DNA from 2 places in the Streptomyces sp. Q2 genome. Region 1 is predicted to be linked to the other one. Evidence: predicted binding sites of a transcription regulator. Region 1 holds the regulator's gene; the other holds the start of a gene.

Region 1 (4,108 bases):
AACAAGGAGATGGACCTCGCCGGGTACCGCGTCTACCGGCGGCTGAAGGGCACCGAGGACTACCGCTTGGTCAGTGGCGGCAACCTGGTCACCGGTACCTCCTTCACCGAGACCCTCGCGCCCACCGGCGCCGCGTACTACTACGAGGTCCGGGCCGTCGACAAGGCCGGCAACGAGTCGTCGGGCAGTGCCGACAAGCCGGTCACCACCGTCGACCGGACCGCCCCGCTGACACCGGTCCTGTCCGCGACCGACGACCCCGTGCTCGGAGTCCAGCTGGACTGGCAGGACGACACCTTCGACGTCACGTACGACGTCTACCGGGCCGCCTCCGCCGACGGGCCGTACGTGAAGCTCGGCGTCTCCTACGGGTCGAGCCGCACCGACGAGACCGCGCCCTACGGGGAGACCTCGTACTACAAGATCGTCGCCAAGGACGCCGCCGGCAACACCGCCACCTCGCAGGTCGTCTCCCTGGCCCGGCCGCTGGCCGTACCCGTCATGGAGTCCCCGGGCACAAACGCGGAAGAGACCGGCATCACCCTGCACTGGAAGACGTCTAAGGCGGCGCCCACGCAGTACCGGGCGTACCGCTGGGACCTGTCCGACGCGAACGCCGTCCCGGCGCCGGTCACCTGTGAGACGTACCGGGTCGGCAACGAGGCCGACTACTACCCGGAGTACGGCTGCACGGACTACTCCGCCGCGGCTGCCACGGCCTACGGGTACTACGTCACCAGCGTCGACAGCGCGGGCCGCGAGTCGGCCCCCTCGGCCACGGTCCATGCGGGCCTGCGCGACACCACCCCGCCGCCCGCCGTCACCGGCCTCACCCACACCAGCACGGAGTACGGCACGGTCCTGGAGTGGGACGAGAGCCCCGCACCGGACCTCGCCTCGTACATCGTGCACCGGGCCCCCGCCGACGGCGGCGGCCACGAGGGGATCGCCGTCCTCCCGCCCGGGACGACCCGGTTCACCGACCTCAACGTGCCGAACGACGAGTACTGGGTCTACTTCGTGGACGCGGTGGACAAGAACAACAACTCCCTTTACACGACCAGCGGTTCCCCGCTCGTCGACGTCGCCAACGTGAGCGTCAACGAGTTCGAGCTCACCCCGTCGCACCGGCCCGCGCCGACCGCGCCCTGGTCCCTGACCGCCGCGGCGGACGGGTCTGCCCACGCGAAACTCTCGTGGACCTGCACCGGCGCCGACTGCACCACCGCCGGCTTCCACGTCTACCGCTGGGACCGCGCGGCCGACCAGTACGTCCGCCTGACCGACGTACCCCTGGCCGCCGACGCCCGCGGCTACACCGACCTCACGACTCCGTCGGCCACGACCAGCCACTACCTCGTCTCGTCCGTCGCCGCCGACGGCTCGGAGGCCTTCTCCGGCCTCTCCCCCGTCGTGATCCCGCCGAGCGGAGCCTGACCATGAGCCACTGAACCAAGCGGCCCGCCCGCCCCACGGCACCAGCCCTCGTCCTCGACCAGAACCGGGGCTGGGGAGGACCGTTCTTCGGCCGCTGACACGCGAAGGGGCCCGGCGGTTCGGATGAACCCCCGGGCCCCTGTCACATGCTTACGTCAGTCCTGCCGCCCCTTGGGCCGCCACACCACCAGCGCGCTGGTCTGCTGGACCTCCTGGTACGGGACCAGGTCGCGGCGGTACGACGCGTGGACCGCCGCCTCGCGCTGCCGCATCGCCGCGGCGGCGCCCTCGAGGGCCGCCTCCATCTCCGCGACGCGGGACTGCAGCGCGGCGACCTGGTTCTCCAGTTCGATGATCCGCTTGATGCCGGCCAGGTTGATGCCTTCGTCCTGCGACAACTGCTGGACGGTACGCAGCAGTTCGATGTCGCGGGCCGAGTAGCGGCGGCCACGCCCCGGGGTGCGGTCCGGGGAGACCAGGCCGAGACGGTCGTACTGGCGCAGGGTCTGCGGGTGCAGGCCGGAGAGCTGGGCCGCCACCGAGATGACGTAGACCGGGGTTTCCTCGGTCAGTTCATACGGGTTGCGTCGACGACCGTCCATTCGATCATGCTCCCTTCGCGGCCTGGAACAGCTCCGCCCGCGGGTCCTCGTCCGCGGTTGCCTCGCGATACGCCTCTAGCGCGTCACGAGCATTCCCCGTCAGGTCCTTCGGAACACTCACCTCGACGGTGACCAACAGGTCGCCGCGGGTGCCGTCCTTGCGGACCGCGCCCTTGCCGCGGGCGCGCATGGTGCGGCCGTTGGGTGTGCCCGGGGGAAGCTTCAGGGTGACGGAAGGGCCGCCCAGGGTGGGGACCCTGACCTCGCCGCCCAGCGCCGCCTCCGCGAACGTGACCGGGACCGTCACCGTGAGGTTGTCGCCCTTGCGGCCGAAGACCGGGTGGGCGCCCACGTGCACCGTGACGTACAGGTCGCCCGCCGGGCCGCCGCGCTCGCCGGGTGCGCCCTTGCCACGCAGCCGGATCCGCTGCCCGTCGGTGACGCCCGCCGGGATGCGGACCTGCATGGTGCGGGACGACTTGGCCCGGCCGCTGCCCTTGCAGTCGAGGCAGGGGTGCTCGGCGATCAGGCCGCGGCCCTTGCAGTCGGGGCACGGGTCGGTGAGGGAGAAGCCCCCGCCGGTGCCCCGGGCGACCTGCCCGGTGCCGACGCAGGTCGGGCACACGCGCGGTGTGCCGTTCTTGTCGCCGGTGCCCGAGCAGGCCTTGCAGGGTTGCTGCGAGGACATCCGCAGCGGGACCGTCGCGCCCTCGATCGCCTCGGTGAAGCTGAGGGTGACCTCGGACTCGATGTCCTGGCCGCGCCGGGGCTGCGTACGCGTGCCCGTGCCGGCGCCGCCGCGGTTGAACAGGCCCCCGAAGACGTCACCGATGCCGCCGCCGAAGCCGCCGGCGCCCTGGCCGGAGCCGCCGCCCTGGGCGCCGCCTCCGAAGAGGTCACCCAGGTCGAAGTTGAAGGAGCCGCCGCCCGCGCCCGGCCCCGGGCGGAAGCCGCCGTTGCCGAAGAGGGCGCGGGCCTCGTCGTACTCCTTGCGCTTTTTGGGGTCGCCGAGGATGTCGTTGGCCTCGGAGATCTCCTTGAAGCGCTCCTCGGCCCTGGCGTTGCCCTTGTTGGCGTCCGGGTGGAACTCGCGGGCGAGCTTCCGGTACGCCTTCTTGATCTCGGCCTCGGTGGCGTCCTTGGGGACGCCGAGGACCTTGTAGTAGTCCTTCTCGATGAAGTCCTTGGTGCTCATCCTCGACGTCCCTCCTTCCACGTGGATTCAAGCTCAGCCCTCGTCCGGGCCACCGCTCTCCTTGTCGTCGGCGGCGGAGGCACCCGAGGCACCGGAGGCACCGGATGACGTCTCCGCCTCGTCGCCCTTGACGGCCTGCGCGCCGGGCTGGGGCTCGGCCACGGCCACCCGCGCGGGGCGGATGGTGCGCTCGCCGAACCGGTACCCGGGCTGCAGGATCGCCACGCACGTCGTCTCCGTGACGTCCGGCGCGTACGAGTGCATCAGGGCCTCGTGGATCGTCGGGTCGAAGGGCTCGCCCTCCTTGCCGAACTGCTGCAGGCCCATCTTCGCCGCGACGGTCTCCAGCGACTCCGCGACGGACTTGAATCCGCCGACGAGTTCGCCGTGTTCCCGCGCGCGGCCGATGTCGTCGAGGACCGGCAGGAGCTCGGTCAGGAGGTTCGCGATGGCGATCTCCTTGACCGCGATCCGGTCCCGTTCGACCCGGCGGCGGTAGTTCTGGAACTCGGCCTGGAGCCGCTGGAGGTCCGCGGTGCGCTCGTCGAGCGCCGTGCGTACCTGGTCCAGCTGGGCCGTCAGGCCTGCCAACTGTGCTGATGCGTCCCCGGCCGGGGCCGCCCCCTCCCCGGAGGGGGAGGCGGCCTGCGGCTCGGCGTCGTCGGGGGTGGCGCCGGAAGGGACGTCGGGCTTCTCGTCGAAGCCCGGGGTCTCCTCCGTCACGCGGCACCGTCCTTGCGCTCGTCGTCCACGATCTCGGCGTCCACGACGTCGTCGTCGGCCTTGGGCGCCTCGTCACCGGCGGACGCGCCACCGGTGGCCTGCGCACCCTGCGCGTCGGCGTACATGGCCTGGCCGAGCTTCTGCGAGACGG
Region 2 (4,108 bases), on a different contig from region 1:
GCCGCCCCCGCCTCCGGCTCCGCCCCTGGCGGCTGCTGCCCACGCCCACCGGGACACCGTTCACCTTCGGCTACGGTGCCGTCCTCGCCGTCACCTCGCTGGTCACCGCGTATGCCGACCCCGCCCTCGTGCACCACCTCCACCAGGCCTCCAGCACCGATGTGGCGCACCTCGTGCGGGTGCCCGCACTCGTCCTGCCGGCCAGCGCGCTGTGGATCGCGGGCGGGATCCTCTCGCCGTACGCGATCGGCTTCCTGCTCGTGCTCACCGCGCTGGAGCGCCGCACAGGCGGGCTGCGCACGGCCGGTGTCTTTCTCCTCGGGCACGTCCTCGCCACCCTCGCGACCGAGGTCCCGGTGGGCCTCGCGGTGCTCGCCGGCCACCTGCCCGACAGCTCGCTGCACCGACTCGACTACGGCGTGAGCTTCGGTGTCGCCGCGGCGCTGGGCGCCCTGGCCGGACTCCTCACCCCGTGGCTGCGCCTGCCGCTGCTCGCCCTGTTCGGCGGGATGCTGGTCCTGGACCTGTACGCGTTCACCGACCCGCTGACCAACTGGGGCCACCTGATCGCACTCGCGATCGGCATCGCGACCTGGCCGGTGACGCGGGCCTCGCACCGGGCGCGGGCCGCCGCGTAGGGCGGCGTCTCCAGGAGCCCGGGAGCCCGACCGCCGAGGGCGTGGCGAGCTCTCGCGCGAGCGAGGGAATGCCCAGGAATGCCCAGGTGGTGTGTTCGCGTCGGAACCGTCAGCCGCGGCCGCCCGGGTCGCTCGTCGCCTCGTGCACGTCGCCCCGCACGCGCGCGTGCAGGTGCTGGTCGTGCCAGCCGTCCGCGTGCAAAGGGGCGCCGCGCATGGTGCCCTCCAGGGTGAACCCGGCCTTGGCGGCGACGCGGCAGGACGCCGGGTTGGCCACCGAGTGGCACAGCGTGAGCCGGTGCAGGCCCAGGTCGTCCAGGGCCCACCGGCTGAGGCGCCGCGTGGCCGCCACGGCGACACCGGCGCCGCGTCCGGCGGGCAGCACCCAGTACACGATCTCGGCACAGCCGCCCTTGAGGTCGATGCCGGTCCACCCGGCCAGGCCGACGACCTCGCCGCCGTCAACCGGCGCGACCGCCCAGACCGCGGCGGTCTCCGCCGCCCAGCGCTCGTGCATCCGCTCCACGCGCACGCGTGCCTCGTCCTCGGACAGCGCGGGCAGGAGGTTCCACTGACTGATCGCCGGATCGTGACCGGCGGCGACGAGCGCACCGGCGTCCGCGGGCCGCCATGGCCGGAGCTCCAGACCGGTATCGGGAAGGTCGAGGACCGGTTGGGCGTTGTCGCAGATGCGGCCGGCGGGGACGACCGGAGGTATCGGATCGACCATCGGCGCATCATGACATGCCTGGTCAGACGGCAGTTGGCCGGTGATCGCTCACAGCGAACGCGGGCCGGGGAACAATCCCGGCCCCCTGCGCATTGAGTCGGCATAGCTCAACTTGACTGCCGAAGGGGAGATCATGGCTGCTGAGTCCACGGCGTTCACACCGCTCGCCCTGCCCGTGCTGCCGCTCGACGACGAGGTCGTGCTGCCCGGGATGGTGGTTCCGCTGGATTTGAACGACGCCGATGTGCGCGCCGCGGTGGAGGCGGCCCAGGCCGCCGCACGCTCGGAACCCGGGAAGCCCCGGGTTCTGCTGGTGCCACGCATCGACGGGACCTACGCGAGCACCGGAGTGCTCGGCACCGTCGAGCAGGTCGGCCGGCTGGCCGACGGCGACCCGGGTGCGCTGATCCGCGGTCGTGACCGCGTGCGGATCGGTGCCGGAACCACGGGGCCGGGTGCGGCGCTGTGGGTCGAGGGGACGAGGATCGACGAAAGCGTGCCCGACCCGCTGCCCGGTCACGTCACCGAACTGGTCAAGGAGTACAAGGCCCTTGCCACGGCCTGGCTGCGCAAGCGCGGTGCCTGGCAGGTCGTCGACCGGGTGCAGGCCATCGACGACGTGTCCGCCCTCGCCGACAACTCCGGTTACTCGCCCTTCCTGACCACCGAACAGAAGGTGGAGCTCCTGGAGACGGCCGACCCGGTCGCCCGCCTGAAGCTCGCCACCCAGCATCTGCGCGACCACCTCGCCGAGCAGGACGTTGCCGAGACCATCGCCAAGGACGTCCAGGAGGGCGTCGACAAGCAGCAGCGCGAGTTCCTGCTGCGGCGTCAGCTGGAGGCCGTCCGCAAGGAACTGCGCGAGCTCAACGGCGAGCAGGAGGGTGAGGAGTCCGACGACTACCGCGCCCGGGTCGAGGCCGCCGACCTGCCCGAGAAGGTCCGCGAGGCCGCCCTCAAGGAGGTCGACAAGCTGGAGCGGTCCAGCGACCAGTCGCCCGAGGGCTCGTGGATCCGGACCTGGCTCGACACCGTCCTCGAACTGCCGTGGAACGAGCGGACCGAGGACCAGTACGACATCCAGGGCGCCAAGGAGATCCTGGACGCCGAACACGCCGGCCTGCAGGACGTGAAGGAGCGGATCACCGAGTACCTGGCGGTACGCAAGCGCCGGACCGACCGAGGGCTGGGCGTGATCGGCGGGCGCCGTGGTGGCGCCGTGCTCGCGCTGGTCGGCCCGCCCGGCGTCGGCAAGACCTCGCTCGGCGAGTCCGTCGCGCACGCCATGGGGCGGAAGTTCGTCCGGGTCGCCCTCGGTGGCGTCCGGGACGAGGCCGAGATCCGCGGTCACCGCCGTACGTACGTCGGTGCGCTGCCCGGCCGGATCGTCCGGGCCGTCAAGGAGGCCGGGTCGATGAACCCGGTCGTGCTCCTCGACGAGATCGACAAGGTGGGGTCCGACTTCCGGGGTGACCCGGCCGCCGCCCTCCTTGAGGTCCTGGACCCGGCGCAGAACCACACCTTCCGGGACCACTACCTGGAGGTGGAGCTGGACCTGTCGGACGTCGTCTTCCTGGCCACCGCCAACGTGCTGGAGGCCATCCCGGAGGCGCTGCTCGACCGTATGGAGCTGGTCCGCCTCGACGGCTACACCGAGGACGAGAAGGTCGTCATCGCGCGCGACCACCTGCTGCCGCGTCAGCTGGAGCGGGCGGGACTGGAGAAGGCCGAGGTCACGCTCGACGAGAGCGCGCTGCGCAAGCTCGCCGGCGAGTACACGCGCGAGGCGGGCGTCCGCACCCTGGAGCGGTCGATCGCGCGCCTGCTGCGCAAGATCGCGGCCCAGCACGAACTGGGCGAGCGGAAGCTGCCGTTCACCGTCGGGGACGAGGATCTGCGCGCCCTGATCGGCCGGCCGCACCACGTGCCCGAGTCCGCCCAGGACCCGGCGGAGCGCCGCACCGCGGTGCCGGGCGTGGCGACGGGCCTCGCGGTCACGGGAGCGGGCGGTGACGTCCTGTTCGTCGAGGCGTCGCTGGCCGACCCGGAGACCGGCGCGGCGGGGCTGACCCTGACCGGCCAACTGGGTGACGTGATGAAGGAGTCGGCGCAGATCGCGCTGAGCTTCCTGCGCTCGCACGGCGCCGAGCTCGAACTGCCGGTGGCCGACCTGAAGGACCGGGGCGTGCACATCCACTTCCCGGCGGGCGCGGTGCCCAAGGACGGCCCGAGCGCGGGCGTCACGATGACGACGGCGCTGGCGTCGCTGCTGTCGGGGCGTCTGGTCCGTACGGACGTGGCGATGACCGGCGAGGTCTCGCTGACCGGTCGGGTCCTCCCGATCGGCGGCGTGAAGCAGAAGCTGCTCGCCGCGCACCGGGCAGGGGTGACCACCGTCGTCATCCCGAAGCGCAACGAGCCCGACCTGGACGACGTCCCGGCGGAGGTGCTGGACAAGCTCGACGTCCACGCCGTCACGGACGTCCGCCAGGTCCTGGAGCTGGCGCTGTCCCCGGCGACGAACGGGGCCGAGCCGGAGGTTCCGGTGGCGGCGTGACGGACGCTGCCGGATGAGGCGAGGCCCGGGTCCCTGTGAGGGAGGCCCGGGCCTTTGCCTGTCCGCCGTCTGTCCGTCCGTAGGCCGGTGTGTCGGTCCGTCTGCCCCGGATCAGCCGTTGGCGAGGCCGACGACCCGGTCGAGGGGGCCGTTGAACCGGTCGTGGTCGCCGACGGTCGGGCC

Evidence for each region. Region 1 encodes HspR, which represses chaperone genes until heat shock. Its sites were predicted from a motif close to TTGAGNNNNNNNNNCTCAA; they were not measured.
Region 2: a site for HspR is predicted at 1,461-1,479, ahead of lon (endopeptidase La). Genes of this name have one in related genera too.

What each region holds. Positions count from the first base shown of each region.
Region 1 covers NZ_JBXEJE010000001.1:148,234-152,341, reverse strand. The annotation lists gene ACWBNA_RS00695 (PA14 domain-containing protein) at 1-1,437, shown strand, start outside; gene ACWBNA_RS00690 (heat shock protein transcriptional repressor HspR) at 1,593-2,039, opposite strand; gene dnaJ (molecular chaperone DnaJ) at 2,044-3,234, opposite strand; gene grpE (nucleotide exchange factor GrpE) at 3,268-3,957, opposite strand; gene dnaK (molecular chaperone DnaK) at 3,954-4,108, opposite strand, start outside.
Region 2 covers NZ_JBXEJE010000002.1:337,786-341,893, forward strand. The annotation lists gene ACWBNA_RS03735 (rhomboid-like protein) at 1-638, shown strand, start outside; gene ACWBNA_RS03740 (GNAT family N-acetyltransferase) at 748-1,368, opposite strand; gene lon (endopeptidase La) at 1,502-3,925, shown strand; gene ACWBNA_RS03750 (lysozyme) at 4,037-4,108, opposite strand, start outside.